2 regions of the Selenomonas sp. oral taxon 136 genome follow, and region 1 is predicted to be linked to the other one. Evidence: predicted binding sites of a transcription regulator. Region 1 holds the regulator's gene; the other holds the start of a gene.
The links. Region 1 encodes HrcA, which represses chaperone genes, less so after heat shock. Its sites were predicted from a motif close to TGTTAGCACTCNNNNNNNNNGAGTGCTAACA; they were not measured.
Positions count from the first base shown of each region.

Region 2: groES (co-chaperone GroES) is a predicted target of HrcA. The motif match lies at 8,705-8,735, and genes of this name have one in related genera.

Region 1 is NZ_CP014239.1:444,921-461,402, reverse strand. Features, by position in the region: gene AXE86_RS02095 (filamentous hemagglutinin N-terminal domain-containing protein) at 1-1,060, shown strand, start outside; gene hrcA (heat-inducible transcriptional repressor HrcA) at 1,314-2,348, shown strand; gene grpE (nucleotide exchange factor GrpE) at 2,342-2,932, shown strand; gene dnaK (molecular chaperone DnaK) at 2,970-4,835, shown strand; gene dnaJ (molecular chaperone DnaJ) at 4,845-5,993, shown strand; gene AXE86_RS02070 (hypothetical protein) at 6,122-7,687, shown strand; gene AXE86_RS02065 (hypothetical protein) at 7,702-8,061, shown strand; gene AXE86_RS02060 (zinc ribbon domain-containing protein) at 8,075-8,836, shown strand; gene rimP (ribosome maturation factor RimP) at 8,960-9,409, shown strand; gene nusA (transcription termination factor NusA) at 9,422-10,555, shown strand; gene rnpM (RNase P modulator RnpM) at 10,556-10,846, shown strand; gene AXE86_RS02040 (L7Ae/L30e/S12e/Gadd45 family ribosomal protein) at 10,830-11,162, shown strand; gene infB (translation initiation factor IF-2) at 11,162-13,747, shown strand; gene rbfA (30S ribosome-binding factor RbfA) at 13,839-14,210, shown strand; gene AXE86_RS02025 (DHH family phosphoesterase) at 14,207-15,154, shown strand; gene truB (tRNA pseudouridine(55) synthase TruB) at 15,158-16,030, shown strand; gene AXE86_RS02015 (insulinase family protein) at 16,236-16,482, shown strand, end outside.
Region 2 is NZ_CP014239.1:1,777,605-1,794,086, reverse strand. Features, by position in the region: gene AXE86_RS08595 (flagellar hook protein FlgE) at 1-1,570, opposite strand, end outside; gene AXE86_RS08590 (TIGR02530 family flagellar biosynthesis protein) at 1,593-1,886, opposite strand; gene AXE86_RS08585 (ribbon-helix-helix protein, CopG family) at 2,131-2,325, shown strand; gene AXE86_RS08580 (sulfite exporter TauE/SafE family protein) at 2,548-3,306, opposite strand; tRNA gene AXE86_RS08575 (tRNA-Glu) at 3,380-3,454, opposite strand; tRNA gene AXE86_RS08570 (tRNA-Glu) at 3,460-3,534, opposite strand; gene AXE86_RS08565 (anaerobic C4-dicarboxylate transporter family protein) at 3,646-4,968, opposite strand; gene AXE86_RS08560 (NAD(P)H-dependent oxidoreductase) at 5,061-6,383, opposite strand; gene groL (chaperonin GroEL) at 6,562-8,190, opposite strand; gene groES (co-chaperone GroES) at 8,385-8,666, opposite strand; gene AXE86_RS08545 (methyl-accepting chemotaxis protein) at 8,922-10,646, opposite strand; gene AXE86_RS08540 (sugar ABC transporter substrate-binding protein) at 10,660-11,580, opposite strand; gene ilvN (acetolactate synthase small subunit) at 11,611-12,111, opposite strand; gene ilvB (biosynthetic-type acetolactate synthase large subunit) at 12,113-13,795, opposite strand; gene AXE86_RS08525 (ComF family protein) at 13,866-14,513, opposite strand; gene AXE86_RS08520 (L-threonylcarbamoyladenylate synthase) at 15,302-16,354, opposite strand; gene prmC (peptide chain release factor N(5)-glutamine methyltransferase) at 16,367-16,482, opposite strand, start outside.

The DNA.
Region 1 (16,482 bases):
GGGCAGCATCACGGGCAATCCGGGCGGCCTGACGGGCGGCACGACGATTCCGGGCGGCAGCTCGGGCGGCGGTGTCAGCCTTGGCGGCGGCGGCCTGACCGGCGGTTCGACACCTAGCACAGGTGGACTTACTGGTGGTTCGACACCGAGCACAGGTACATCCACGGGCGGCACGGGGACAACTCCGGGCGGTTCGACGGGCTCTACGCCGAGTGCAGGAACGACCACAGGCGGGGCAACCCCCAGCACGGGCACAACAACCGGTGGCACAACGCCGGGAACGACAACAGGCAGAACGACGGGCTCGACCACGGGCACGGGCGGAACGTCGACCACAACGGGTGGCTCGTCTACCACGACAGGCGGCTCTTCGACCAGCACGGGTGGATCGTCCACAAGCGGCGGAAGCTCCTCCTCGGGCGGCGGCTCGTCTAGCTCGGGTGGATCTTCTTCCAGTTCGGGCACGTCGACAGGCGGCTCCGAGACGAATACGCCGCAGGGGTCGACGCAGGTGCCGACCAGCGACAAGGTCATTGTCACGATGGGGAACAACCCTGAGACACATGACTATGTTGAGGGCTCGGACGGCTCGTTCGGCTTTGACCTCGGGAAGACACGCGGGATTCGTGGTGTGCACCACGAGGAGATCCCCAACAGCACGGCTGAGGCAATCCCCGTCCTCTTTACGGACGGCGGCTCGCGCGATCTCGACGGCATCTATACGATCAACTATAGTCCCGTACGTCTGACGATCAAGCCTGCCTCAAAGAAGGTGGACATTCCGGATCCGAAGGAAATCCGCAATATGTCTGAGCAGAGGCTCAACTTCCTCTATCAGACAGCAAACGGAGCCTATGAGGTGACGTTTGGCAACGGCATTGTGACGCTTTATCCGAAGGATGAACCGGCACTTACGATTGTGACGAGTTCAGACCGCAAGGCGGAACGCGCCGTGCTGGCATCGGGACTTCTCACAGCAATTGAGAATCTCGGCGTAACGCCGGTAGAGATCCGCGCGGTCTACATCTTCAAGGCCTTTGCGGATAAACCGACTGCGTAGTAGTTTATTCCATCCTATGGAGCGGTACGGGACAGTTTGTTTTCGTGTCGCTCTTTTCTTGTGTCCTGTCACGGTAAGGAATCCTGCGATCTTTTGGATGGCAGGGGACGCTAAAAGAGATATCCGCAATAAAAAATTTGACTTTTTGTCATTTTGCTATTGACTTTTTGTTTTTTACGCTGTATATTCTTTATAGATTTTGATTAGCACTCAGACCAATAGAGTGCTAACAGAATTGAAAGGAGAGGGGTGAATGTCGAACGATCTGGATGAGCGCAAGAGCCAAATCCTATGGGCGGTCGTCGATGACTACATTGCATCGGCGGAGCCGGTCGGGTCACGGACGCTTGCGCAGAAGTACAATCTCGGCATCAGCCCTGCCACCATTCGCAACGAAATGGCAGATCTGGAGATGCTCGGCTATCTGGAGCATCCCCATACGTCCGCTGGGCGTATTCCGTCTTCGAAAGGCTATCGTTTCTACGTCGATGGGCTGCAGCCTATCGCTCCGGTGACGGATGCCGAGAAGACAAAGATTCATGATTGGTACAAAGGGCGCGTGCGGCGGCTCGATGAGGTGTTTCAGGAAACGGCGCGCCTCATCGCCGATGTGACGCACAATGTTTCGCTTGTACTTGCGCCGCAGGCGGCACAGTCCACGTTCCGTATGCTGCAGTTCCTGCCGCTTGACCTCGGTCACGCGATTGCCGTCCTCATGACGGATGCAGGGTTCGTCGAAAACCGTATCGTCGAGATTCCAGACGGTGCGACGTTCGCAGACTTCCAGCGGATGGCGGGCGCGGTGAATCAGACGCTCTCGGGCAAGGCACTCCGTGCTGTGACAAAGCAGGATATGCGCCGCGTACGTGATGCGATCGGCGATGAGTCGATCTTTGTTGCGGCGGTGGAGGTGATGCACCGCGCGCTCGAAGGGCGTGAGGATGGTCGTCTCTATCTTGGTGGGACAGCGCAGCTCCTCAGCAATCCCGAGTTTCAGGATCTCGATCGCGTACGCGCGATGCTGCTCGTCCTTGAGCGCGAGGATCTTGTGAAGGATATCCTGCATACCCATGCGGGAGAGGGCCTGACAGTCACGATCGGGCGAGAGAACGAGAGCAGTACGTTTTGGGACAGCAGCTTCATCACGGCGACCTATCATGTCGACGGAAAGCTGCTCGGAACGATTGCCGTGCTCGGGCCGACGCGGATGGAATATGCGAAAGCAATGCGCATCCTTGACTATGTCAATACGAACTTGACAGAAATGATCTATCAATTAAAGTGGTAGGAGAGGTGAACGGCTTGCAGGAAGAAGAGAAGGTACAGGACACGGCAGAGGGGCAGCCTGAGGCTGCTGCGGATGCTGTGACTGAGACGGATGCGGCGGACACACCCGCAGGGGAGGAGGACAGCGCCCCGACCGAGGCGGATAAAATTGCCGCACTCGAGGCGGAGCTGAAGGAAAAGAGTGATCGTGTCCTGCGCCTGCAGGCGGATTTTGAAAATTTCCGCCGCCGCACGGCGAAGGAAAAAGAAGAACTCGCCGCCGTCATTACGCAGAATATGCTCGGCGATCTGTTGCCGCTCCTCGATAATTTTGAGCGGGCACTCGCCGTGGAGCAGACGGATGTCGAGGCGTTCCAGAAGGGCGTCGAGATGATTCACACGCAGCTGCGTGAGGTCATGCAGAAGCACGGCCTTGAGGCCATCGAGGCAGAGGGCCAGCCCTTCGATCCGAATTTTCACCAGGCGGTGATGCGCGTGGAGGATGCGGATGCAGAGGACGGAACGATCACACAGGTGCTCCAGAAGGGCTACCAGGCAAAAGGACGTGTGATCCGCCCCGCGATGGTGCAGGTCGCCGGTAACTAACGAAATAATATCTTTATGATTTTTGGGGGAATATAACATGGCTAAAGTAATTGGTATTGATCTTGGTACGACGAACTCGGTTGTCTCCGTGATGGAGGGCGGCGAGCCGGTCGTTATTACGAATCCTGAGGGCAGCCGCATCACGCCGTCTGTTGTCGGTTTTACGAAGGACGGCCAGCGTCTCGTCGGCCGCCTCGCGAAGAATCAGGCGGTGTCGAATCCTGACCGCACGATCTCGTCGATCAAGCGTCACATGGGTGATCCGAACTATCATGTCACGATTGATGGAAAGAGCTACACGCCGCCCGAGATCTCAGCAATGATTCTGCAGAAGCTCAAGAGTGATGCAGAGGCATATCTCGGCGAGACGGTCTCGCAGGCGGTCATCACGGTGCCGGCGTACTTCAATGACAGCCAGCGTCAGGCGACGAAGGATGCGGGTAAGATCGCAGGCCTTGAGGTGCTGCGTATCATCAACGAGCCGACGGCGGCGGCACTCGCCTATGGCTTGGATAAGGATCAGGATGAGACGGTGCTCGTCTTCGACCTTGGCGGCGGCACATTCGATGTCTCCATTCTTGAGCTGAGCGAGGGCGTGTTCGAAGTCAAGGCGACGAACGGCGACACGGTGCTCGGCGGCGACGATTTCGATAAGAAGATCATGGACTGGATGGTCGAGGAGTTCAAGAAGGAGAACGGCATCGACCTCTCGCAGGACAAGATGAGCGCACAGCGTCTCATCGAGGCGGCTGAAAAGGCGAAGATCGAACTCTCGAGCATGAGCCAGACGAACATCAACCTGCCGTTCATCACGGCAGATGCCACGGGCCCGAAGCATCTCGATCTGACGCTCTCGCGTGCGAAGTTCGATGAGCTGACAGCTGACCTCGTGGAACGCACGATGGTGCCGACGCGCAAGGCTATGGAGGATGCGGGGCTCTCGGGCAGCGACATCGACAAGATCATTCTCGTCGGCGGCTCGTCCCGTATCCCTGCGGTACAGGAAGCCATCCGCAAGATCCTTGGCAAAGAGCCCTCGAAGGGCGTCAACCCGGATGAGTGCGTCTCCATCGGCGCCGCGATCCAGGGCGGTGTCCTCGTCGGTGAGGTCAAGGATGTCCTGCTCCTCGACGTTACCCCGCTTTCGCTCGGCATCGAGACCCTCGGTGGCGTCTGCACGAAGATCATCGAGCGTAACACGACGATCCCGACCTCGAAGAGCCAGGTGTTCTCGACGGCGGCGGACAATCAGCCGGGCGTTGAGATCCATGTCCTGCAGGGCGAGCGCGAAATGGCAGCGGGCAACAAGACCCTCGGCCGTTTCCAGCTGACGGACATCCCGCCCGCACCGCGCGGCGTACCCCAGATCGAAGTCAAGTTCGACATCGATGCAAACGGCATCGTCAATGTGTCGGCAAAGGATCTCGGCACGGGCAAGGAGCAGAAAATCACGATTCAGTCCGACAGCGGCATGAGCAAAGAGGACATCGACCGCATGGTCAAGGAGGCCGAGGCACACGCTGCCGAGGATAAGGCGCAGAAGGAAGCCGTCGATGCGCGCAACACGGGCGACTCCCTTGTCTATCAGGCGGAGAAGGCGATCAAGGATCTCGGCGAGAATGCGGACAAGGCGCTCGTCTCCAAGGTACAGGCAGGCATTGATAAGCTGAAAGAGGCGCTCAAGGGCTCTGACATCGAGGCAATCAAGTCCGCGACGGAGGAAGCCCGCCAGCCGCTCTATGAGCTTTCTGCCGCTGCCTATCAGCAGGCACAGCAGGCGGCGGGTGCCGCCGGTGCAGCGCCGGGCGCGGAGGCAAATGCCGGCGCAGGTGCGCAGGGAGCGCCGCAGGACGACAACGTCGTCGATGCGGAGTTCACCGAAGTCAAGGATGATAAGAAGTAAGGTGGTATCGTGAGCGAGAAACGCGATTACTACCAAATCCTGGGGCTCAAAAAGGGAGCCTCGGACGACGAGATCAAAAAAGCATACAAGAAACTCGCGCGCAAGTATCACCCCGACCTCAACCGTGACGACCCGAAGACCGCTGAGGAGAAATTCAAGGAGGTCAACGAGGCGTACGATGTGCTGAAGGATCCGAAGAAGAAGGCGACGTATGACCAGTTCGGTCACGATGCCTTTGACCCGCGCCGCGGCGGTGCGGGGGCCGGAGGGGGCAGCCCCTTCGGCGGCGGATTCGAAGGCTTCGATATGAACGATATCTTCGATATGTTCGGCATGGGCGGCGGCGGTCGCCGTGCACGCAGACAGGGCCCCGAGCGCGGGGCTGATCTGCGTTACGATCTGGAGATTTCGTTTGAGGAAGCGGCATTCGGCAAGGAGGTAGAGCTCTCCATTCCGCGCGAGGAGAACTGTCCGAACTGCGGCGGCTCCGGTGCGGCAAAAGGCTCGGAGGCGGAGACCTGCCCGACGTGCCACGGCACGGGACAGGAACAGGTCATGCAGCGAACGATGTTCGGCAATATGATGAGTGCACATACGTGTAGCCAGTGCCACGGCACGGGCAAGATCATCAAGACGCCGTGTCCCGACTGTCATGGTACGGGTCGCAAGCGCGTGACGAAGACGATCAAGGTCAACATTCCGCGCGGCGTGGACGACGGCCAGCGCGTCCGTGTGACGGGCAGCGGCGAGGCGGGTGTACGCGGCGGGGCGAACGGCGACCTCTACGTCTACATCTTCATCCGGCCGCACAAGCTGTTCCAGCGGCGCGGCAACGATGTCATCATCGAGATCCCGATCACATTTGTGCAGGCATCGCTCGGCGCAGTTGTGCAGGTGCCGACGCTCGACGGGGCGGTCGATCTCAAGATCCCGGCGGGGATCCAGACGGGGACGGTGCTGCGCGTCAAGGGCAAGGGAATCCCCAGCCTGCGCGGCACGGGACGCGGTGACGAGCATGTCCGCGTCAAGGTCACAACGCCGCAGAAGCTCTCAGCAAGGCAAAAGGAGCTCCTCAAGGAGTTCGCGGAGCTGAGTGGCGATGCGGTGAATCCGGAGCAAAAGAGCTTTACGGAGAAGTTCAAGGATCTGTTTACCTGATCTATTTCAGCGAGGCGGCTGCAGCGTTTGCTGCGGCCGCCTCGCTGTGCATTGACATTGTTTCCTACTTTTGTTAGGATAAAAGGAATTGAAATTTGTATTGAGGGCGCATGGCATCGGGAGGGTTCATGGAAAATGTCTACGCGTTGGTCAAGCGCTTTTACTTGGCGCATGGACGCGCACAGATTTTTGTTCCGCGCACACTGACGGAGCGGTATCTGCGTGAGGCGGCGTGGCGGGGCGAGAGTGCTGAGGGGCTGTGTACGGACTGGTACTGCATTGAGGACTTTCTCACGGTCATCATGCGGCGCGATGATTCGCTCGCACGGCTTTTGATCCATATCGACTACCTTGCGCTCTTTTTCCGCTTTGCTGACGCGCATATCGATCGTCGTCCGCTGAAACGCCATGCGGAGGACTATTTTAAACGCATGAATGACTTCCTCACATATCTGGATGAGACGGGGAAGTATGAGATCGATTTCGGTGAGCTGGATGCCGATTTGGAGATGTTCTACCTTACGGGGCGTTTTCGCCTGCCGGAGCGTGTGGCGTGGGAGGAGATCGAAGGGCTGACCCTTGAGGATATCGAGGAGGATGAACGCATCGAGATGGAGGAGCTGAATCTGCAGCTCAATGAGCTCCTTCACGAGATCGGCGAGTATTTCCGTCGCCCCATGTACCAGCGGGAGATCGGGCGCGCGGCGATGATCTATACGGGCAATCTCTACGACGCGAGTGCCTACGAGCAGTCCTCTGATGAGGAAAAAGAGGCGTTCTGGCTGCGGTTCTGGGACTATTTCTTCTTTGATTACCATCTGATCAGTACGGATGAGGCACCGATCGAGCATTTCTGTGCGAAGGAGGATAAGACACTGCGGCAGGATGAACGCGAGATTCTGCGCGATCTCCTCGCGGCACGGTTCGCTGTGCTGACGGTGGAGGAGACATATGAGGATCACATTGTCTGCAGCGATCTTCTGCGTGAGGAGGAGGTTGTTCTGCCGCGGCCTGACATCCCGGGGGCTCTTGAGAAGAACATTCTGTTCGGACACATCTGTGATGAGGGCATGATGATGCTCAACTATATCACGGCCGTGCCCGCGAGCAGACCGCTGCAGCGGCGCATCAAGGATACGATTCAGCAGGAGTATGAGCTCTTTCTCTATCAGTCGCCCAAGGCGGATATGAATGATTTTCTCGCACGTGAGGCGGCGCTCGTGCGTCATACGATTCACATGCTCGCGTCGCATGCACGGCTGAATGTCCTGCCGCAGCATGCGCTGCCGCCGAGGCGTCCGAAATGGACGCTCTCGCAGCATACGTGTGCGGAGGAGTTCAGTGCACTCGCTGTCGTATCGGAGGCACTCGGATTCAGCCACCATGCGCGGGATTTGCTCGGGACGATGTTCTTTGACTACGCGCAGTTTGATCTGAAGCGAGCGCAGACGCCGGAGATGCTGACGGCAGCGATTTTCCTCTTTGCCGAGATCAATGGCATTGATCTCACGTCGCTCACGGAGCTGTATCATGTGCTCGGTTCGAATAAGCGGAGTGTCAATGCCGCGTATCGCCGTATGCGGGAGACGCTCGGCTGTGTTCCGTTCGACCCGCGCTATCTGAGCGAGGAAGGGTTCGTGACGATGCTGTGCGGTGCGGCGATGCGCAAGGTGGATGAGAAAACAGAGTCGTGAAGGGAGGAGACCCCATGGAACAGGATCCTCGTATCCGGCCGATGAGTCCGGAGGAGAATGCCGCCTATCGCGGCGTGACGGTGGATGAGAGCGGCGCGGAGCCGCAGGATGAGGCACGGCACGGCTCTGCCTATGGCGGCGGGCGCGGTTCTGTGCGCTATATCCGCATCGGGACCGGGATACCACGCCGCTCGCTGTTTTCGAGCATTGTATGGGCGGCTGTGTTTGCGGTGCTCCTTGTAGCGTTCTTCTTTGTCGCGCTGCCCGCAATTGCCATGATTCTCGTGGCTGTTCTGATCGCAGGAACGGTCCTCCGGCTCATCGGTCCGAACAAGGTGATGTCCTGGATCGTGCGGCGGCTGTATGGAAGATAGAAAGGCGGATCCAATGAAATCATGTGAAAAATGCGGTGCCTCCATTGATGAAAAAGTCAAGTTCTGTCCCCTCTGCGGAGCACCCCAGGAACAGGCGGCGGCTGCACAGGAAGACGCTGTGAAGCCGGAGGATGCGGGAGATGTGCAGCAGCCGGCGCTGACGTCAGAGGCAGAGGAGAATGTGAAGAAACGCAGCAAGCTGCGTGAAAATCTGGTCGTTACTTCTTATATCAGTGCCGGAGCCGTTGCTGTTTCGGTGTTTATGCCGTGGATTTCTCTTGGGAAAATGATTGATGTGACGATCATGGACATCAGCAAAGGGCTGATGCTCGCCATCATCTTTGTCGCGGCGGCTTCCGCACATGCACTTCTGAAAAAGAAGAATTATGTTTTAGCTGCAGCGATGGGGCACGCACTGCTCATTTTCGCTGTTATCGCATTTATCCGCTATCAAAGTGCAATTTCAGAACTGAAGAAGACGTTCTTTGGGGCAATGGCAGGATCAGCAATCTCGATTGATTGGGGCGCGATGTTTTTCTTTGTCGGAGCGATCAATCTGTGTGCGGTGAGCGTTCTGCTGTATGTGACCGATCAGCTGCTGCCGCAGGGCGGCGCACTGACGGGTGATGTCCTCTTCCGCACGTGGAAGGAATTGGTGCGTGCGAAGGTGAAGCTCGCGTCGATCGAGGTACCGGCGTGGATCTACTCCCTGGTCATCGGCATTCTGCTTGTTCTGCTTTTCTCACAGTCCGGGATGAACCGCATGATACACTGAGGAAAATCGCCGCGGGGGCTTTACAAGAGTCTAATCCTATGCTATACTTCAAGAAATTCATTTAAGTTTCAGAAAGAGTGGGTGGAAGCCCACTCTTTCATTACGTATGAGAAGAGGGAGAGCATGAGCGCGAAGATCGAGGAGCGCGTCGAGGAGATGGTGCGCGGACTGCTGACGGATTCGCCCGCCATCGAGCTAGTGGATGTCGAGTACGTGAAGGAGCGTGACTACTATCTGCGCGTCTACATCGACAAGGCGGGCGGCATCGACATCGACGACTGCCAGCGTCTCAGTGAGCGCCTGGAGGAGATTCTCGATCGGGAGGACGTTATTCCCGACGCATACACTCTGGAGGTTTCGTCACCGGGGCTTGACCGTGTCCTACGCAAGGAACGCGACTTTGTACGTGAGCATGGACGCGTCGTCGATGTGACGCTCTATGCTCCGTTTGAGGGAAAGAAACAGTGGACCGGGACGCTCGCGGGGTATGACGGTGAGACGTTGACACTGGATGATGGGATACGGATTCCCATGCAGCAGGTCTCACAGGTGCGCCTGCATATCGATTTTTAGGAGGCTTTGGGGTTGGCAAGAAAAAATACCAAGGAGAAGGACAGCGGCAAGGAATTTTTGCAGACGCTGAAGGAGCTGGCGTACGAGAAGGGCATCGATGAGGAGCTCCTCTTTGAGACGATCGAGGCGGCACTGATCTCGGCGTACCGCCGTAACTTCGGTGCGGCACAGAATGTCCGCATTTCCCTGTCACGTGAGACGGGTGCGTTCCATGTTTTCGCCATTAAGACGGTGGTGGATGAGGTGGAGAGCGATGTCACGGAGATTGGACTTGCACAGGCCAGAGCCATCAATCCGGATTATGTGGTCGGCGACGTGGTCGAGATCGAGATGACGCCGGCGAACTTCGGACGTATTGCCGCACAGACGGCGAAGCAGGTCGTCATGCAGCGACTGCGTGAGGCAGAGCGCGGCATCGTCTACGAGGAGTACATGAACCGCTCCTCGGAGATCGTCACGGGGATCGTCCAGCGCGTCGAGGGGCATAATGTGTTCGTGGACATCGGGCGCGCCGAGGCAGTGCTCATGGCGACAGAGCAACTGCCGAATGAGACGTACAACTACGGCGACACGGTGCGCGCCTACATCATCGAGGTCAAGCGTACGAGCCGCGGCCCGCAGATCATGCTCTCACGGACGCATCCGGGACTGCTCAAGAAACTCTTTGAACTGCAGGTGCCGGAGATTCAGGAGGGGGTCGTCGAGATTCGCTCCATCGCGCGTGAGGCGGGCAGCCGCTCCAAGGTGGCGGTCTGGTCGTCCGAGGAGCGCGTCGATCCCATTGGCGCCTGCGTGGGCCCGCACTATATGCGCGTACAGGCGGTTGTCGATGAACTGGCGGGGGAGAAGATCGACATTGTCAAATGGAGTGACGATCCCGCGACCTATATCGCCAACTCGCTGAACCCCGCCAAGGTGATCTCGGTCGCGGTGAACGAGGCGGAAAAAATCTCCCGCGTTGTGGTGCCCGACTACCAGCTCTCGCTTGCCATCGGCAAGGAGGGGCAGAATGCCCGCCTTGCCGCAAAACTCACGGGATGGAAGATCGACATCAAGAGTGAGACGCAGGCACGGGAAACAGAGCAGGCCGATGGTGCGCCTACAGATGCGCCGTCCGAAGACCAAGCGGCGCCAGAGGAGGCCTAAATGGGGCGGGCGAAACAGCCCGAGCGGCTGTGTGTCGGCTGTCGAATGCTGCATCCCAAGGACAAACTGCTGCGTGTTGTGCGTCATGCGGATGGAACCGTCGGTATTGATCCGACCGGAAAGAGCCCGGGACGGGGGGCCTATCTCTGTCGCTCTGTCGCCTGTGTGCAGGAGGCACGGCGTCATGGCGGTCTTTCGTGGTCACTGAAAGGCCGCGTTGCACCTGCGGTTTACGATGCGGCGGAGGCGGCGGTCTCCGGAGAGGAGTGTGCTCATGGACGCAGCGACTGAAACGCGCGTACAGAATCTCCTCAGTATGGCGACACGCGCGCGGCGTATTGTCTCGGGAGCATTCATGGCGGAGGAGATGCTGCGGAAGAAGCGCGGCGCCTATCTCCTGCTCGCGCGGGATGCGTCGGAGGAGACGAAGGATAAATTTACCCGCATGGCGGCACAGATGGACGTGCCGGCGGCGGAACTGCTGACGATGCAGCAGCTGGGACACTGTCTTGGCAAGGAATACCGTGCTGTTGCACTGCTGATAGATAGAGGATTTGCAAAGAGGCTCGCCGCCTGCTTGCATGATATACCGACGGGGGTGGATTGATGTCAGAAGCGAAATACAGAATCACCGATTTGGCGAAGGAATTTAAGATGGACAAAGGTACCATTATTGACATCCTGAAGAGCAAGAACTACAAAGTAAAAAATATGTTCAGTGCCGTCGGTGAGGAGGAGCGCGCAGCCGTCAAGGCGGAGCTCGGACGTACGGCGAAGCCCGTGCGTAAGGAGGCGCTGCCGAGCAAGGCAGCAGCGAAATCTGCGGCACCGAAGACGACTGCGCCCAAGAAGCCTGCGGAGAAGGCTGACGACGCGGAAAAGTCGGCAGAACAGCCGGAGGTAAAGGCGCCGAGTGCGCCCGCTGAGGAGAAGGAGCGCCCTGTTCTTCGTGCGCGCACGAAGGCGCCCGGCATCGTCATCGTTCGGCAGGCACCTGCCAAGACTGCGGCCGAGACGCCGCAGCGTCGGAGCGGTACAGGGGCAGCAGGCAGCTCTGCGAGCCGCAGCTCCCGTCCGGCAGGGCGCCCCGGCGGTGCACGCCCGGCAGCGCCGGCAATGCCTGCGATGCCGCCGACGGAGGGACGCGGTGAGAGCCGCAGACGCGGCGGCGGTCGCAGCAATGAAGGCGGTGCGGGCTCGGATCGCGGACGCGGCGGGCGTGGCGGCGCGCGACGCGATCGTGAGGAGCGCAGCGATCTGCGTCAGAACGACCGCAGCCGCGGCGGCGCACGCAAGGGACGCAAGGGGGGACGCGGCACAGCGACGTCTGCTCCCGCAGCAAAGGTGGAGATCGCACGGCCGAAGCACATCAAGCTGCCGGAGACGATTGCCGTCAAGGATCTCGCATCCAAGATGAGCTACACCGCATCGGACATCATCAAAAAGCTTATGCTCATGGGCGTCATGGCGAGCATCAATCAGGAGATTGACTTTGATACGGCAACGCTTGTGGCAGGGGAGTTCGGTGTCACCACTGAGGAACTGCCGCCGGATATCGATCCGACGCTGATCCCCGAGATCGTGGATGATCCGAAGACGCTGAAGGAGCGTCCGCCCGTCGTTACGGTTATGGGTCACGTCGATCACGGCAAGACGTCGCTGCTCGACGCCATCCGCAATACCTCGGTCAGCACGCATGAGGCGGGCGGCATTACGCAGCACATTGGTGCCTATCAGGTCGTCTGCAAGGGGAAGAAGATTGTCTTCCTCGATACGCCGGGACATGAGGCGTTTACAGCAATGCGTGCGCGCGGTGCGCAGATCACGGACGTTGCGATCCTCGTGGTCGCGGCGGATGACGGCGTGATGCCGCAGACGGTCGAGGCAATCGACCACGCGAAGTCGGCGAATGTGCCGATCATCATCGCCATCAACAAGATCGATAAGCCCGGGGCAAATCCCGAGCGCGTCAAGCAGGAGCTGATGGAGTACGGGCTCGTCGCCGAGGAGTACGGCGGAGACACCATCATGGTGCCCGTCTCGGCAAAGCAGCACACGGGCATTGACGATCTGCTTGAGAACATCCTGCTTGTCGCTGAAGTCGAGGAGCTGAAGGCAAACCCGAACCGCGAGGCGCGCGGCGTCATCATCGAGGCAAAGCTCGACAAGGGCCGCGGCTCCGTGGCGACGGTGCTCGTTCAGAGCGGTACGCTGCGCATCGGAGACTCTATCGTCGTCGGTACGGCGTACGGACATGTCCGCGCGATGATCAACGACCGCGGCGACAACGTCAAGAAGGCGGGGCCGTCGATGCCGGTCGAGATCCTCGGCCTCAACGATGTGCCCTCGGCAGGTGACATCCTTGCCGCCGTCGATGAGAAGCAGGCACGCTCCATCGCCGAGGCACGCCTTGGAAATCAGCGCCGTGACCTCATCAAATCGAAGAGCGTTTCGCTCGATGCGCTCTTCCAGCAGATTCAGGAAGGCGACATCAAGGATCTCAACATCCTTGTCAAGGCGGACGTGCAGGGCTCGGTCGAGGCACTGAACTCGGCCCTCCTCGGGCTCAACAAGAACGACGAAGTGCGCGTGAGCATCGTGCATTCGGGCGTCGGTGCGGTCAGCGAGTCCGACATCATGCTCGCCTCCGCATCACAGGCAATCGTCATCGCGTTCAACGTGCGTCCCGATGCAAACGCACGCCGCCTTGCCGATACGGAGAACGTGGACATCCGCACCTACCGCGTCATCTACGATGCGCTCAACGATGTCAAGGATGCGATGAGCGGCATGCTGAAGCCGAAGTATAAGGAAGTGATCCAGGGACGGGTCGAGATCCGTCAGGTCATGCGCTTTTCCAAGGCACTGGTCGCGGGCTCATACGTTCTAGAGGGCAAGATCAAGAGCAACTCCAAGATCCGTATCCTGCGCGACAATGTCGAGCTGTTCGACGGGGAGATCGACTCCCTGCGCCGCTTCAAGGATGAGGTGAAGGAGGTCGCCGCCGGTTATGAGTGCGGTATCTCGATTGTCGATTTCCGCGACTTTGCCGAGGGCGATATCATCGAGGCGTATACGATGGAGGAGATCGAGACCTCCATTGCCGAGGCGAATAAGGCGGCGGAGCAGAAGCGTGAGGAACAGGCTGCTGCGGCTGCGGCAAAGGCAGAAGAGCACGCCGAAGAAGAATAATAACCGGCAGTCTGCTGCCCGCCGATGATGGCGGACAGCGGGCTGTCTTTGTATGGATTGTCCCTGCATATCACCGGAGAGGAGGCGCACCTTGAGCAAGGTTCGCGTAGAAAAGGTTCAGGAGCTGATGAAACAGGAAGTCAGCGATATTATTTTCAATGAGTTAAAAGACCCCCGCATCGGCTTCGTGACGGTCACCTCCGTTGCGTGTACAGAGGATCTGCGTGAGGCGAAGATCTACGTCAGCGTCATGGGGGATGAGAAGAAGGCGCGTGATACGCTGAACGGACTAAATAGCTCGCTCGGCTTTGTACGGCGCGAGATCGGGAAGCGTATCCGTCTGCGCTTTACGCCCGAGATCAGCTTTGCGCTCGATACATCACTGAATTACAGCGACCACATCCAGCGTCTGCTCAACGAGATCCATGAGGAGCAGCCGAATGGGAAGAAGGAGGACGTATGAAGATCACTATGGACGATGCGGCGCAGATGCTCCGCGATGCACAGACCATCATTCTCACCTCACACATTCGCCCCGATGGGGATGCCATCGGCTCGACGCTCGGTCTCATGCACGTCCTGCGTGCACAGGGGAAAGAAGTTCGTATCCTGATTGACGATGAGATTCCCCGAATTTTCAGCATTCTGCCGGGCGTTGACCAAATTGAGCGTCCCATAGAGAGTCAGCGTTATACCGCTGACCTGCTTGTCGTCTGCGATGTTGAACTCGGCAGGACGGGGGCGTCGGTATCCGCTGTGGATGCCGTTCATCTGCTTAATATTGATCACCATGTGACGAATGATGAGAAGGCGGAGCATCTCTGCCTGAACCCGAAAGCCGCCGCTACCTGTGAGATAGTTTATGACCTTGTACGCATCCTCGGCATCATGCCGATGCTCGATGCGGCGGTTTGCCTTTATACGGGGATGGCGACGGATACGGGCTTTTTCCGATTCTCCAATACGACGCCGCATACGATGCGCGCGGCGGCGGATCTCCTCGAGATCGGCGTGAAGCCGAATATCGTTTCCGCAGCGATGGAGATGAAGTCATACGATGAAGTGATGGCACAGGTCAGAGCCATCCGAAACCTCGAGATGTTCTTTGACGGCAGGGTTGCCGCTGTCTTTATCGACGAGGAGCGGGCACGCGGGGTCACGACGACGGAGGGACTGCTCGACGAGCTGCGCGTGATCGAGGGGACACAGATTGTATTCTTTATGAAGTGGCTGGAAAAGGATACCTACCGCATCAGTATGCGCTCAAAGGGGACGAACGTCTCGCGCATCGCGCAGAAATTCGACGGCGGCGGACATATCCGTGCAGCGGGATGCACGATCCACGCGCCGTTTGCCGAGGCTCGTACGGCGATTCTCGATGCCATCGGGGAGGAGCTGAACGCGTAAATCGTGGATGGATTCATCAATGTACTGAAGCCGACGGGGATGTCCTCGCACGATGTCATCGATGTCGTGCGGCGCATCTTTCACCAGAAACGTGTCGGTCATGCGGGGACGCTCGATCCCGCGGCGGCTGGGATTCTCCCCATTGCCCTTGGGCGCGCTGCACGGCTCGTGGAGTACCTTGAGGGGGCGGATAAGTCCTACCGTGCCGAGATCGCCTTTGGCTATGCGACGGACACAGGGGATGTCTACGGGACGGTAACGGAGCGTGCAGAGCACCCCGTTCTGCCGTCGGCGGAGGAGATTGAGGCGGTGCTCGCACGCTTTCGCGGGTGCATCACGCAGCGCCCGCCCGCCTACTCAGCAATCAAGGTCGGCGGGAAGCGTGCCGCCGATCTTGTGCGGCAGGGACGAGCAGTGGATATCCCGACGCGCAAGGTCACTATTCACCGATTGGAGCTCCTGCACATCGATGCCGTGCGGCAGCGCATCCGCATCGACGTGGACTGCTCCAAGGGGACCTATATCCGGTCCCTCTGCGCCGACATCGGTGCGGGACTGCATCTGCCCGCGACGATGCGCTTCCTTCTGCGCAGCCGCGTCGGTGCGTTTACCCTCGCGGATGCCTATACGCCCGAGGAACTCGCGGAGGCGGGGGAGGATGCGGTCTGCGCGGCAGACCGCGCCCTCTCGCTCCCCTGCTACGAGCTGGCCCAGCAGCGTGTCAAGGCGTTCTACAGCGGGCTCTCAACCACGGAACGGCGCCCTCTCACTGCAGGGCTTTATCGTGTCTATGCGGACGGCGTTTTTCTCGGTATCGGACGCTATGATGCCAATGCACAGGAGATGTACCCAGAGAAGGCGTTTCCGCCGGTTTGAGATTTAGGGAAGCATGCGTCCGGTTTGCTGCCTCAATCGGACAAAAAATCTACGCCAATCTGACATACCTCATTTTATCAGCGATTCCTTAGGAGAATTTATTCCTATTTCTCTCGTTGGGCTGTCGTATCGACAGTCCTTTTGTTTTGAGAATCTCCCTCTCTATGGTATAATGGCAGGCGTAACGATAAGGAGGATACGCTTGATGAAAATAGATGATGTGATTCACGGGTTTCGTCTGCTTCGCTCGGAGCAGATTGCAGAGGCAGAGGGAACGGCACACACGTTTGTGCATGAGAAGACGGGAGCGCAGCTGTTTTTTTTAGAGACGGCGGACGACAACAAGGTGTTTTCGATCAGCTTCCGTACGCCGCCGGTCGATGATACGGGGGTGGCACATATCGTGGAGCACTCCGTACTCTGCGGCTCGCGCAAGTATCCGCTGAAGGAGC
Region 2 (16,482 bases), 1.1 Mb from region 1:
TAATCAATGTTTCAAGCATCTCATCTCCGACGGTAATGATTTTGGAGTTGGACTGGAATCCACGTTGTGTGATAATCATATCGGAGAACTGGTCAGCAAGATCGACGTTTGACATCTCAAGTGAGGACGGTGTGATTTTTGCTCCCGCGCTCTCAACGGTCTGCCCGCGAACAGCTTTCACGTTGGAGTTGTTCGAGTCCTGATAGAGGTTTCCACCGAGTTTGGTTAAACCGGACGGGTTCGCAAAAACGGCTACCGCCACCTGTGCCTCTGCACGTCGCACCCCGTTCGTGTATACACCCGTAATGACACCTGCAGAATCAAATGACACGGATGCAAGGGTACCGCTTGCGTACCCATCTGCGGCAGCCTTGATCGTATCATATCCTGCATACTGCGTGAGCGGAGATTCGTCATTGGCGAACTGGAGCGAAATTTCATTGGCTTGCCGTGCACCATTGGGTGCTGTCTGCTCAGCAGACAGCGTTGCTACTTCTGAGCTGCTCGTCGTCGTCGGAGGAGGTGCAACGGGCGTCGTGACATGACTGTCCGGATCCGGGGTCACCGTCTGAATGCTGCCGAGCGCACCTGCACGAAGCACACCGTCTTCATCAAAGGAAATTGTGGTCGGCGGCAGCGCATGCTTCGTCTTCGACCCGTCGATATTTTTTACCTCCGGATTGCCAACACGGGCAATCCATGTACTGGCTTTCTTCGTTACGGTATTGCCATCTTCATCCGTATACGTCACCGTTGTAACGAGTGCCTTTTCCAAAAAAACGATACTTTCATGTTTACGCCCAAGCGTGTCAAAATAACCAAACGAAGTTACTTTTGGCATAGATCGACCAATTGTGTAGGTCCCCGATGTCACCGTCTGCTTCGTGCCGTCACTCAGCGACAATGTCACAGGCTGTGCCTTACTTGCTGTAATATACATGCCATCGTTCGCGCTTGTTCGCACTTTCGCCGTCGGTGGTGTCGTACTCGTGTCCATGAATGTATAGCCTGTAATCATCGGCGTGTTGGAATCCAGGTTCTCAGAGTACTTTGAAACCTCCGTTGCCTTGGGCGCCATCATCTTCCCCGCCTCAATGACAATATTTTCCGTTGCACCACTTGTCTGGACCTTGGTGTGCTCCGTCGTCTTATTCATCCAGCCCTGAACATAAAGACCGGAACTCGGCAAGACATAGTTTCCTGCTGCGTCAAACTCAAATGCTCCGTTACGCGTGTAAAAGGTCTGCTCCCCCTGCTTCACCATAAAGAGTGCATTTCCCGTTAAGGCAAGGTCGGTATTCTTTCCCGTTCCCTGTACAGCGCCGTCACCAAAGATAGTATCGATGCCGCCAACACTTACGCCAAGACCGATCTGTTTGGGATTTGTTCCGCCAATCGTCGTGCCCGGGCTCGATGCACCTGAGAGCGTCTGTGAGAGCATGTCCTCAAAGGTCACACGCCCCCGCTTGAACCCCGTCGTATTTACATTGGCAATGTTGTTGCCAATGACATCCATACGCGTGTTATGACTTTTCAGCCCTGATACTCCTGAAAAGAGTGAACGCATCATAATAAATCTCTCCCCTCACATATTACAAAATGGCAGCACTGTCGATGTTGGTAAAGATGTTTTCCTTCGCACTCGCGTCATCGAGTGCCGTGATCACCGTGCGATTTTTTACGCTGACGACCATGGCAAGCCCATGACTCATGTAAATGAGCGCATCGCGCACGCCCTTTGCCGCCATACGATCAACCGCATCGTCAATCCGTGCGAGATCATCTGCCGTGAGATCGACGCCGCGCTGTTCGATCCGCGCCTTTGCATGCGCCGAGAAACGCGTACGGCTCTCCGCCTGATTGAGCAGTGCCTGAAAAGCATCCATGGGTAGAGACGCTCCCTGTCCCCTGCCGACGCGTGCGCTTCCCTGCTCGGCGCCCCCTTGTACAGCAGGATTTACTTTCATTTTTCACCTACACTTTATAACATATTTTATAACATAATTTTTCAATCACTATATCGTATATATTTCATATTTACTTAAGCATTTTATAGATATGTTTTACAACAATATATCAATCATATATTTTATAACCACTCATATATAAACTAACCATGAGGTGATATATATGACCACAAAACTAGTAATCACAAAGAAAAAACGCGGAGAGGATGGGCATAAAACCCTATCCATCCGCGTACGGGAAGATATTATTGACCGTCTGGACGACCTCGCTGGTCAGACCGGGCGCTCACGCAACGAATTGATCGGACTATTGCTCAATTTCGCGCTGAACAACAGTGAAGTCGTCGCTGAGCGGTAAGTAATCGCTGATAGATTCAACCTGTTTTTCACACCGAAATCTTGCTCTGATGGCAAGAGCGGAGGGGATCCGTCTGAATCAGTTGGCTGCTGCGCTAATTGCCGGAGGGCTCAAAGACGTTACAAATACATACGAAAAGAGCCGTGATACGGCATAATTTCCATATCACGGCTCTTTTCGTTCCATGACAAATCATTCTATATCACTTCTGCAGCAACACCGTCAGTGAAACAGAATCATAATCGCACCGCCGATGGTCGGCAGGGCAACAATCCAAAAGCGCAAAACAGGCAGCGGCGCGAGGTGCGTCAGCTTTGCCCCAGCATACGAGCCGAGCGAGAGCGCGACGAGCGTCTGGATGAACAGCCACGGCTCCAGCTGTCCATAGAGGAGATAGCCGATGCCGCCGCTGATCGAGATGGGCACGATGATCATCATCGTTGTTCCGATGGCCTGCAGGAGCGGCACACCGAACACGACCATGAGGGCGATCTGTATATAGGCCGCAGAGCCGATGCCGAACGCGCCAGAGAGGACGCCGCAGAGAAAGCCGATGGGCAGTCCATAGAGATAGAGCCGCCGCCCCGTCAAGAGCTCCTCACGTACGTGGATATGCGCCGAGAGCCACACGGCACGGTAAATGCGCAGATAGAGGAGGAAGGCGCTCGACAGGAGCATGACGCCCGTAAAGAGGCTGAGATTCGGTGCCTCCATGTGGTTGGAAATCACCGCACCGAGGAGTGCACCGAGAAGACCGCCCGCGCCGAGCACGGCACCTGTCAGAGGGACGACTTCACGCTCGCGGTAGTGACTGACTGCCCCCGACAGCGTCGTGAACGCCATAGATCCGAGGGCGACGGCAAGCGCCTGATGGATGGGCACGCCGAATCCGACGACGAGCAATGTGATGATCACGCCGCTGCCGCCCGCCCCGACAAAGCCGATAATTCCGCCCATGAGAAGCATCGATAAGAAGAGCATGCCTGCCCCGCCCCCATTTTTCATTACGATAGAAAACAAAAAAGGAGCCGCAATCAGCTCCTATCCATTCCGATGGTGACGCCTATGGGATTCGAACCCATGAACCCGCCGTGAGAGGGCGGTGTCTTAACCACTTGACGAAGGCGCCGAATTTGGTGACGCCTATGGGATTCGAACCCATGAACCCGCCGTGAGAGGGCGGTGTCTTAACCACTTGACGAAGGCGCCACATATGTCAACACGACGTACTATATCATAGGGATGGGGAAAAATCAAGGAAATTTTTTTGGAACCCATTTTTTCCGCGGTGACAATGACTGCCTGTCCAAAAAAGGAATCTCACAGAAGCATGCCTGCAAGCCCCAGACCGATGGCGACGCTGACCGTACAGGTGATGAGGCCGGGCAGCATAAAGCTGTGGTTAAAGACGTATTTGCCGATACAGGTCGTTCCCGTGCGGTCAAAGGCGATGCCTGCGAGGACGGTGGCGTAGCTGGGGATGAAAAAGAGTCCGCTGACCGCTGGAAACATGCCGATCATCATCGGTGCAGAGATGCCGAGCGAGAGTCCGAGCGGTGCGAGTGCCCCGAGCGTGCCCGCCTGGCTGAGAATCAGCGAGGAGAGGAAGAAGAGGACGAGGGCAAAGACCCACGGATGTGCCATGACGATATCCTGTGCACCGCCCTGCAGGAAGGCGAGATTGTTCTCGACGAGCGTATCCCCCGCCCATGCAAGGCCAAAGATGCAGTAGACGCCCATGAGTCCCTGTTTGAACACAGATTGCTCGATGACGGAGTAGACATCGACCTTGGCTGCAAGAAGGATGACGCCCGCCATAATCATCATGATGATCTCGATGGTCATGGTCATGGGGAGCACGGTCTCCTCACCGCTCACCATATAGGTTGGGCGCAGCTCAGGGAAGATGCCGAAGGCAACGACCATGACGGTGGCGAGGATATAAAGCGCAACTGCCGTCTTTTCCCGACGCCCAAAGGTCTTTTCCTGAAAGTCCGTCTTTTCATGGATCGGTGCAGCATCCCCCGCCGCGACGCGTGCCAGATAGGCAGGATCCTCTGCGAGTTCCGCCCCCATGCGTGAGGCATAGAGAGCCCCCGCTAGTACGCCGATGAGCGTTGCAGGGACGCAGACGAGGAGAATGTCGATCAGAGAAATATTCACGGGTACTAGAAAGCTCAGCAGTGCGACGGTCGCTGCCGAGATGGGACACGCGGTGATTGCCTGCTGTGAGGCGATGACGGAGATGGAGATCGGGCGCTCGGGGCGCACGCCCGCCTCACGCGATACTTCTGCAATCACGGGAAGGATGCCATAGGCAATATAGCCCGTTCCGCACATGAAGGTAAAGAGCCAGCTGATAAGCGGCGCGTAGATGCTGATCCGCTTCGGATTGCTGCGCAGCATGCGGATCGCCACCTGGATGAGATAGTCCATGCCGCCTGATGCCTGTAGGACGGAGACAGTGACGACGACCGCCATGATGATCATGACGACGTCAATCGGAGGTTTGCCCGGCGTGCAGCCAAAGCCAAAGATGAGTACGGCAAGGGAGACGCCGCTCGACATGCCGAGAAAGATGCCGCCAACGCGTGCACCGACGAGAAGCATCCCCAACACAACAATGAGTTCAAGCCAAAACATACATTACATCCTCATATCTCAGTTTCTCAAAAGTGAACCCCCCACGCCTGCATCGTGGGGGGCATTGTATTTTAGGAAGCTCAGCAATTCCTTTACTTCAGCGCGTACCCGTTGCCATACATCTTGTCCTGTTCTTTACGCACCTGATAGAGCTGCGTGGACGTATCGAGGTCGACCATGTCGAGTGTGAGGAGTGTGCCCTTTTTGACATCGCATTTCATGCGTGCGTTTTTGTTGACGAGGGGGTAGACGACGTAGCCGTTTCGGTACGTCTCCTCGGCTGTCGCAATCGAGGCGTAGGTCGTGTAGCCGCCGATGCCATCAAGGCTTTCCCCCGCCTTCAGGTCGCGCTTGGCGACGGTGATGCACTCGCTGACCGGGCCGTCAAGCGGGATGATGGTCGGTTCGCCGTCGATGACGATTTTCGCCACGCTGAGCGGCGTCTCGAGGTTGCAGAGATGATAGGGGCGATAGAGGGTCCAGAGGGGGCCATGCCCCATCTGGAGATAGTCCATCACGTAGGCAGCATCCTCATTCGGACATGCGACGGTGACAAAGACGCCGGGCGCAATGCCATTGACATACTCCACGACGCCGTGCCGATTCAGGATACCGCCATCTTTCTTGAGCTTAAAGAGTTCGTTGAGATCGGCGCAGCAATGCTGCGGCGAGCCCGCGGGACCGTGAGCACCGATCACGTCGGGGACAAAGCCTGTGGCGTTCGACATCGCCGTCATCTCGACCATGGTCTTCGTGCCGTCCTTGAACGAGGTGAGCATGCGCGGGTTCATCTTGCGGCGGACTGCTTCCTCGTACACGGTATCGGGATTGCAGTCATAGTCGATCTTGTTGTTCTTGCCCTTACCAATGACCTTGACATCCAGCCCCATCGCACACGCAAAGGAGTAGAGCTCCATGACCGCACCCGGCTCGTCGCCTGCCGAGCCGGTATAGATGACGCCGTTCTTGTCGCCGAGCTTCTTGAGATAGCTGCCGATGACCACATCGGTCTCAACGTCCATCATGACGACGTGCTTTTTGTTGTTCAGTGCGTCGATCGCGATCCGCACGCCGACTTCGGGCACGCCTGTCACATCAATGGCGACCTCGACGAGGTTCGCGTGCGAGATAAATGTGTCGTTCTCTGTCGCAACGTACTTGCCCTGCTCCATGTAGCGATTTGCCTCATCGATGGTCTTTGCGACGGCGATATCCTCGTCACGGACACCCGCGGTATGAAAGGCCTTGATGACCTTATCCAGTGTATGATCGGCAACAATGGCAGGCATAATGCCCTTCATGAGCACCATCTGCGAAACCAGTCCGCGCCCCATCTGCCCCACACCCACGATGCCTGTGCGGATGATCTTGCCCTCTGCCTCGCGTTTCGCGAGTTTCTTATCTATATTCAGCATGCGAAACTCCTTTTGCTCCTCTGTCGATGGAGCTCTATTATCTTCATGCTCTGTAGTATAGCACTGTATCTGTATTTTAACAATCCGTCGATATAGATTGTAAAACAAAAAGAAGCATGCTCCACTGATAGGAAACATGCTTCTTCGCTATTTCACGATATGATCGAGGGCAACTGCCTTACATCATGCCGCCCATACCGCCCATGCCGGGTGCACCTGCAGGTGCCGGAGCCTCAGGCTCGGGCTTGTCCGTGACGAGCGTCTCGGTCGTGAGCACCATGGCAGCGATAGATGCCGCATTCTGCAGGGCAGAGCGCGTGACCTTCGCCGGGTCGACAATGCCCGCGCCGATCATGTCGACGTAGGTGTTCTCGAGTGCATTGAAGCCAACGCCATCGCCCGCCTTCTTCACGCTGTCGACGACAACCGAGCCCTCAAGGCCTGCATTCTCAGCGATCTGGCGCACCGGAGCCTCGACCGCACGGCGCACGATCTCGACGCCGACCTTGACGTCGCCCTCGACGTTCAGCTTGTCGAGTGCCGGGAGGATGTCGATGAACGTCGTGCCGCCGCCGGCAACGATGCCCTCTTCGACTGCCGCACGCGTTGCATTGAGTGCATCCTCAACGCGGTACTTCTTGTCCTTCATCTCGACTTCTGTCGCTGCACCGATCTCGACCACAGCAACACCGCCGGCGAGCTTTGCCAGACGCTCCTGCAGCTTCTCACGGTCAAAGTCGGACGTGGTCTCTGCGATCTGCTTCTTGAGCTGTGCCACGCGTGCGGAGATCTGTGCCTTGTCTCCTGCACCGTCGACAATCGTCGTCTCCTCCTTGGAGGAACGCACCTGACGTGCACGGCCGAGATCCTCGATCGTGACGCTGTCGAGCTTGCGGCCGACCTCTTCGCTGATGACCGTGCCGCCCGTGAGGATAGCGATATCCTCGAGCATCGCCTTGCGGCGGTCGCCAAAGCCCGGTGCCTTGACCGCGAGTGCCTTGAACGTGCCGCGCAGCTTGTTGACCACGATGGTCGCAAGAGCCTCACCGTCAAGGTCCTCTGCGATAATGACGATCTGCTTGCCCTGCTTCACGACCTGCTCCAGAACGGGCAGGATATCCGCGACCGAGGAGATCTTGCGGTCGGTGATGAGCACATAGGGATCATCCATGACGGCTTCCATCTTGTCCGTATCCGTCACCATGTACGGCGAGATATAGCCGCGATCGAACTGCATGCCCTCAACAACGGAGAGGTTCGTGTCCATGGTCTTGGACTCCTCAACCGTGATGACGCCGTCCTTGCCGACCTTCTCCATTGCCTCTGCGATGAGCTCGCCGACCTCGGAGTCTGCCGAGGAGATCGACGCAACCTGCGCGATCTTTGCCTTCGTCTCGACCTTCTGTGCCTTGCTCTTGATCTCCTCGACCAGCGTCTTGACCGCCATGTCGATGCCCTTCTTGACGATCATCGGGTTCGCGCCCGCCACGACGTTGCGCATGCCCTCCTGGATCATCGCCTGTGCGAGGAGCGTCGCCGTCGTCGTGCCATCGCCCGCGATGTCGTTCGTCTTCGTCGCAACTTCCTTCACGAGCTGTGCGCCCATGTTCTCGAACGGATCCTCGAGCTCGATGTCACGTGCAATCGTCACGCCGTCATTCGTGATCGTCGGTGCGCCGTACTTCTTATCGAGGACAACGTTGCGTCCCTTCGGGCCAAGCGTTACCTTGACCGCATTTGCCAGTGCATCAACGCCGCGGCCAAGAGCGCGGCGTGCCTCTTCGTCAAACAGAATCTGCTTTGCCATTTATATTGCCTCCACGTTTCGTCTATCTAAGGTAACACTGATAAAATGAGGTCTGCCAAATTGGCGTAGATTTTTTGTCCGAACAAGGTGGAAAACCAGACGCAGAGTGGGGCTCTGTGGAGGATTTTCCGCCGAAGTGCGGGCGAAAAAGATGCGTCAAGATGGTAGTGCCGAATTTATCAGTACTTCCCTAATTACAGGATTGCCAGAATGTCGCTCTCGCGAACAATGAGGTAGTCCTTGTCGTCAACCTTGATCTCAGAGCCCGAGTACTTCGAGAAAACGACGCTGTCGCCTTCCTTGACCTCAAGGCCTGCACGCTGTCCGTTCTCGAGGAGCTTGCCCGTACCGACCGCAACGACCTTGCCCTTCTGCGGCTTTTCCTTTGCCGTATCGGGGAGCACAATGCCGCTCGCCGTCGTGACATCGCTCTCTGCGACTTCAATGACAACACGTTCGCCCAATGGCTTAATCATGGTATCTTCCTCCTAGTTTATCCCAAATCTTTTTGTCGCGTTAGCACTCTCATTGACTGAGTGCTAACTTACGTTGTCTATAGTAAATGTTTTTAGTCAAAAAGTCAATAGGTATTTTGTAAAAAAGTCAAAAAAACAACAAAGAGCCATAAAAGGCTCTCTGCATAATATGTAAATTTTTCGTGCGAATGGGCGATGCCTCTAAGCGAACCCTAGTGGAACAAACGAGAAAAGTGTGCGGTATGCCCAGCAGCGTTACTCCTTGAACGCCGCCACGAGGTTTTTGAGGCGCGCCGTCCCTTCCTTGAAGGTCTGGATCTTTGCAAGGATATTCTCGTACTCTGCCGCCATGGAGACGACTCTCTCCGCGATGCGCGTGTTGCCCTCCGCACCCTCGTGTGTCGCGTTGCGAATCCCCTCCATCGCCGCATTCATCTCGCTGATCGAGCCAAGGAGTTCCTGTGACCGCGACGTTGTCGCCTCTGCAGTTTTGCGGAAGAACTCCGCATCTGCCTTGTACTGCTCTGCTGTTTTGTCCATCAGGTCATAATCGCCGCGGATGTTTTCATCAATGAAGGTGAGCAGCCTATGCGTACCGTCGGAGAGAGCCTGCACCGAGCCCGTAACCTGCCCCGTAAGGCCCTTGATCTTCTCTGCCGTTCCGCGCGACTGCTCGGCGAGCTTTCCGACCTCGCCCGCGACCACGGCAAAGCCGCGTCCCTGCTCGCCTGCACGCGCTGCCTCGATGCTTGCGTTCAGAGCGAGGAGGTTCGTCTGTTCGGCGATCTCGGAGATCTCCAGCGTGAGCTGTCCGATCTGGTCGACGACCTTCGAGGACTCGATCGCCTCTGCCACAGAGTCCTTCGTCGAGCCGTAGATCTGACGCGTATTGAGACGCGACTGCTCCATCGTCGTCTGGAGATCGGCGGCACGCTGTGCAACCTCGCGCGTATATTCCTCACTCTCGCGTGCTGCGTCCGCTGCTCCCTTGATCCCATCGTTCAGCTCCCCGCTGAGATGCTGGACACTGGATGTAGATGCTGCTGTCTCCTCCATGCCTGCGGACATCTCTTCGGTCACGGCAGACATGTCCTGCGTGTCATTGTTGAGCCCATGCAGCATTTCCTCAAGCTCCGCGACCATCGCATCGGTCTGCTCCGCCTCCTCGTGCACCTGCTTCATAAAGCCCTGCATCTTGCCGAGTGCCTTGACGACCGTACCGATTTCATCCGCACGGTCAGAGAGTTCGCGCGGGATCTCACGCGAGAGGTCGCCGGACGCGACGGCACTCAGATGTCCGATGGAGGATGCGAGCGGATCGGAGATGTTATCTGCAATGCGGCGCGACACAAGAACACCAACCCCCACCGCAATGACGATGATGATGGCAAAGCTATAGACTGTACGGTCATAGCGCGCGTTGTTCGCCTCAAAGAGCTGCTTCCCTTGGAACACGTTGTCGGGCGTGAGCACTGCCATATTGCTTGAGATGACGGTGAGCGAGGCAAGATTGTCAAAGATCGCGACGCGATCCTCGGGGGTTGTCCCCATATTGTTGACTGCGCCGACCTTGTCCGCCGCGACGCTCAGATTCTTTTCCAGTTCGGCAATCGTCGCCTGTGCCCGCTCGCTCGTGTCGATCTTCTTGAGCTCCTCCATGTCGTGATGGAGCGCGTTTAGATTGCCGAGCACATCGTCCACGAGAATCTTGCGGTTGTCCGCTGTGATGCCCTCCTGTAGGATGTACGGCACGTTGACGCTGATTTTCCGCAGACGCGTATTGGCATCGTTCAGATACTGCGTCGACATGAGATTATGGTGATACATATCGTCAAGCGACTGTTTTGCCTGATCGTTCGAGTAGATACCGACGACGGCGACAACGAGGATGGCTGCCAAGAGGAATACGGACAGGATGAACACCTTTGTCCGCACGGCATAGTCCTTCATTGCCTCCGCAGAGATGAACGGCAGATTCATGGCACTCCCCTCCTCACTTCGCCTGCGCAAGATTGTCCGCAGTTATGGACGTAAACGGAATCGCAAGATCCCCACTCGGCGGATTCCCCTTGAGGAAGCCCTCTGCAAGTGTGAGTGCCCCCTCACCCTGCGCTTTTGCGTCCTGCTTGACCGTCTGCGCCATCTCGCCCGCCTCGACTGCTGCGAGACCCGCAGGGGTGGCATCGACCGCAGAGACAAGGCATCCACTGAGGCGGTTTGCCCCCTTGAGTGCGGCAATCGCACCGAGTGCCATCTCATCATTTCCTGCAACGACACCGTTGATCTCGGGGAACATATTCATCCAGAGCATCATGGTCTTCAAGGCCTCGGCCTTGCTCCATCCGGCATCCACGAACGAGAGCAGCTGAATGTCGGGGCGCTTGTCCAGACACGCTGCCTTGAACCCCTCCCAACGGCCGACAGCACTGCTCTGCGTCTCATCGCCCTGCAAATACACGATCTTCGCGTTCGGAGGCAGATGCGCTGCCATGTACTCGCCCTGCATACGCCCCGCCTCCACATCGTCGGAATAGGCGCGGAGCACCTTGCCGCCCGCAACGCTGCGGTTGACTGTGATGACGGGAATGCCCGCATCGTTTGCCTTTTCAATGGTCTTAACGATGCTGGAACCATCGGCAGCAAGCAGGATGATCGCCCCCGCACCGCTGCCGATCGCCTCGTTCAGCTGGTCGATCTGCATATTGCCGTCGTTCTTCGCGTCGAGGAATTCGACCTCAATGCCGTCCGCCTTCGCCTTCGCGGCAAACGCGTCCTTGATCTGCGCGCAGAATCCGTCACTGTCATCGTAGTTTGCGTAGATGACCCGATCCGAACTCGCCCCCGGCAGCCCGCAGCCCGCCAGCGAAAGGCATGCAGCAGGCAGGAGCAGAAGCCCCCATGCCCTGAGATTCATGTCAAAACACTCCTTCCCTACCGAAAAAAACTACATCTGCTTGACGGGCACAGGTCCACGCGAGAGCGCAATCGCCCCCGTTCGTGCGATCTCGATGATGCCGTAGTCGGACAGCAGCTCCGAGAGGGCATCGATCTTCTTCGCGTCGCCCGTCAGCTCAATGACGACATTCTCCACGCCGACATCTACGATGCGCGCACGGAAAATGTTCACCACGTCGATGATCTCCGCACGGTTCTCCTTCGTTGCGTGCACCTTGATGAGCACAAGTTCACGCGTGATCGACTCGAACTGCGTGAGGTTGACGATCTTCACCACGTCGATGAGCTTAGAGAGCTGCGTCACGACCTGCCGCAGTTCGTTCTCCGAAGCGACCGAGACAACGATATTGATGCGCGTGACCGAGGTTTCCTCTGTATAGCCGGCAGAGATGCTCTCGATGTTGAAGGCACGGCGGCTGATGAGCCCTGCGATATGGGTCAGGACGCCCGGTTTGTTGTCGACGAGGACGGCAAGCAAATATTTGTCCATCTTATCTTCCTCCCAACACCATCTGATCGAGACGCTTTCCGCCCGGCACCATCGGCACGACATCCGCCTCCTCGGGCACGATGACGTCGATGAGACGCGCTCCTTTTTCGCGGAGCACGCGCGGCAGAACTTCTGCGAACTCCGCCCGCGTTTCGATGCGGCATCCCGCGACGCCCATCGCCGCAGCGAGCTTGACGAAGTCCGTCTTGCCCTTGAGCTCCGATGCGGAGTAATGATGATTGTAGAACAGACGCTGCCACTGACCAACCATGCCGAGGATGGAGTTATGTACGATGACAACCTTCACATCAATATCGTTGTCCGCGATAGTCGCAAACTCTTGGCAGTTCATCATGATGCTGCCGTCGCCCGTAATCAGCACAACTTCCTTGTCGGGACGCGCGAGCTTTGCCCCGATCGCCGCAGGAAGCCCGTAGCCCATCGTGCCGAGTCCGCCCGAGGTGAGGAAGCGGCGCGGCTCCGTACACGCATAGTACTGTGCTGCCCACATCTGATGCTGCCCCACGTCCGTGACGCAGATGGTATCGGGGCCGACGATTTCGCGCACGCGGTGCAGGAGTTCCTCGGGGCGGATCGCCTCACACTCCTTCCATCCGAGCGGATGCTTTTCCTCCATGGTGCGGACACTCGCCTGCCACGCCAGCATACGGGATGCCACATCTGCCGCCGCAGGACGCAGGGCATCGAGGAAGGCGGGCAGACTCTCGCGCAGATCTCCGAGGACAGGGATGTCGGCGCGCACGTTCTTGTTGAACTCGGCAGGGTCAATGTCAAAGTGGACGATGCGTGCCTTCGGGGCAAACTCTGCCACTGCGCCCGTCACGCGGTCGCTGAAGCGCGTACCGACGGCGAGCAGCAGGTCGCAGTCCTGGATCGCCATATTGGAGGCATAGGTGCCGTGCATCCCCGCCATCCCCGTATAGCCGGGCGTATCGGCAGAAACGCCGCCGAGCCCCATCAGTGTGGAGACGGCAGGCATCCCCGTCAGGGCGAGGAGTTCCCGTACATACGCTGCCGTATCCGAGAGGATGACGCCGCCGCCGACAAAGAGCAGCGGCCGCTCTGCCGTGCGGAGGGCGTCCGCTGCCGCGCGTACGGCATCGACATCCAGCGGGACACTGCCACTGTATCCGCGCAAGGCGGCGGCAGCAGGAGAGGCAAAGTCGATCTCTGCATCGAACACATCCTTTGCCACGTCGATGACGACGACGCCGGGACGTCCCGTCCGCGCGATGAAGAAGGCCTCCTTGATCACGCGCGGCAGATCATGCACGTCCTTGACGAGGTAATTGTGCTTCGTGATCGGTGTCGTAACGCCGACGATGTCCGCCTCCTGAAAGGAGTCCTTGCCGATGTAGGGATTGGCGACCTGCCCGGTGATGCAGACCATCGGAACAGAGTCCATATTCGCCGTTGCAATCCCCGTCACGAGGTTCGTCGCACCCGGTCCCGAGGTCGCAAAGACCACGCCAACCTTGCCCGAGGCGCGCGCGTAGCCGTCTGCCGCATGTGCAGCACCCTGCTCATGGCGCGTAAGGATATGCGGAAATTTCATCTTATATACTTCATCGTACAGCGTGAGGACGGCGCCGCCGGGATAGCCAAAGACGACCTCCACACCCTCCTGCCTAAGGCTCTCCAAGAGAGCCCGCGCTCCATTCATCACCAAAGTAACTCCCCCTTTATCATAGAGTGAATTATAGAGCATTTCTGTCCATTTGACAAGGAAGGACTCAGCGATGTTCCCCCGCGAGTGCAATTGCATAGACACGTCGTGCTCCGCCGTGCCGCAGAACGTGCGCACACTCCGTCAGCGTTGCCCCCGTCGTCATGATATCATCCACGAGCAGGAGATCCTTCCCTTGCACATCTGCACCATGTACGAGGGCGAACGCGCTGCGCAGTTCCTGTCGCCGCTCCGTACGTGTCATCTCATAGAGCGGCATCGTCTCACGCGTGCGGACAAGAATAGGTTCAAAAGGGATGCCATACGACGCAAACCACGGAGCAAAGATCTCCTCTGTCTGGTTAAAGCCGCGCTCTTTCTGCCGCTGTGGTGCAAGTGGGACGGGAACGGCGATAAGGGACGGCGGCAGCTCCTCCAGTACCTCCTCCCCCGTAGCGAGAATCGTACGCAGATTGTCAAGCACTGCCATCTTTCGGTGATATTTCAGCGCGCGCAAAAGATCACGGATACCGTCACGATAGTGTGCCAAGACCCAGACGCCCGTCAGATCTTCCGCCATCGCGCCCATCTCCATCATGCGGCGCATGCCGATGAGCTGCCGCGCACACGCCGGGCAGAATCCCTGCCGCTCTACACAGGCGTGACAGGATGGACAGCGCGGCGGGAAGAGGAAATCGAGAAGTGCAGAAAGCAATTGCATCCCCTCCATCACAAAGAGCCCACTGAGCAATTCTATCTACATGAATTATATATCAATTCAGACCTTTCCGCATTGTTTTCCTTGTAAAAATCTATTGCATTTCCAGTTTATTTATGATATGATAAATTCAGAAAAGAGATATATCTCCTCATAGTCATAAATGCTGGAAAGGAGAATGTCTATTGACACAAATTCTTCGGCAGGGCGGTATCGTCTCCTGAGCAGTATGCATCTTTGAAGAAGAACTGAGCCTGCATCGGCAGGTGCTCCGTTGGCATCATCTCATGAGAACCGTCTAGGTCCGGTCGTCCTCGGGTAGTGTGAGCAGACGACACTCGTGTTACTGTACGATTCATTTTTCGAAAACCACGCGCGCAACTTGGATGATACAGAGATCTCCAAAACGGTTTCAGCTGAACGTACAATATGCGGCTGTGCAGACACACGCGGTGATCTGTGCGGCAAAAAGCAAACACAACTGAATAAGGACGTGGAAACACATTTATGATTGCCAAATGACCGGCAGCTTGCTCGAAACAGAGCGGCTGTCGGTTCTTTCGTTTCTCTGCCGCCAATGCTGTAATGGCGGCACTTTCTTTAGGAAGCACTGATAAATTCAGCACCGCCATCTTAGCGCATCTTTTTTGCCCGCACTTCGTCGGAAAATCCTCCACATAGCTTTGGCTATGCGTCCGGTTTTCCTCCTTGTTCGGACGAAAAAATCTACGCCAATCTGACGGACTTCATTTTATCAGCGATTCCTTTATTCAGCGGCTTCGCGTTCAAACATAGATGATGTTGCCCCCGCTTGCCTTGCGCAGACGGTTCATGATCGCAATCCCGAGTCCGACCGAACCTGTCCCCTCCGCCAGAAGCGAGGTGGCATCCGTGTCGTCAAAATGGCGCAGCGCATCGTAGAGGCAGGCGGCAAGTGCACTCTGATTGCCGCGTGCGCCGCAGTAGTAGGTATACGCCGCAGGCAGGAGTCCACTGAGAGCCATGATGGTATCGTTGCTCGCGATCAGTGCAGGCCGCTCGCCTGCCGCCATACGACGCTCGATCTCTATCCGCAGTGCCCCGACGACATCCGTCCCTGCCCCCGCAAAGACCGTGAGCGGCACGCGCGGCGCATAGTGTGTGTACTTCATGCCGGGAGCACGCGGCGCGGTATCCGCCGAAACGAGTGCCGCATCCATGCGTACAGTGAGATGCGGCAGCTCGGCAGAGATCATCTCGGGGGTCACCGCACCGGGGCGCAGGATGGTGACGCAGTCCTCCTCCGTGCAGTCGACGATGGTGGACTCTACCCCCCATGTGCAGCTGCCGCCGTCGAGGATGAGCGGAATCCGCCCCGTCATATCCGCCGCCGTCATCGCTGCCGTCGTCGGGCTCGGACGCCCTGAGATGTTCGCCGAGGGTGCGGCAATCGGCACCCCCGCCGCGCGGATGAGCCGCCGTGCCACGTCATGGACGGGACAGCGTACGCCGACCGTCGACAACCCGCCCGTGACCAGCGGCGGAATATGCGCGGCTTTCGGCACGATGACGGTGATGGGGCCGGGCGCGAATGCCGTGAGCAAATGTGCTGCAGCGGGCGGCACCTCCTCTGCCGCCTCGTGCAGCATGGAGAGATCGGCGATATGGAGGATGAGCGGATTATCGGAAGGGCGTCCCTTCGCCTCGTAGATCCGCGCACACGCCGCCGCATCGAGCCCATTTGCACCAAGGCCATAGACCGTCTCCGTGGGGAATGCGACCAACTGCCCATCGCGGATCAACGCTGCGGCACGCGCAAAATCCTCCGTGGATGCAGGGCGAAGAATCTCCGTCTTCACGTTGTTCCCTCCTTAAGCGGTCTCTCCAACGACCACGCGTTCAATCCCCACCAGATCGCGGAGTGTCTTCGTCCGCACGATGCGCGGATGCGCCGCCATGAGTGCCGCGACGTCCGTTGCCTCATGGA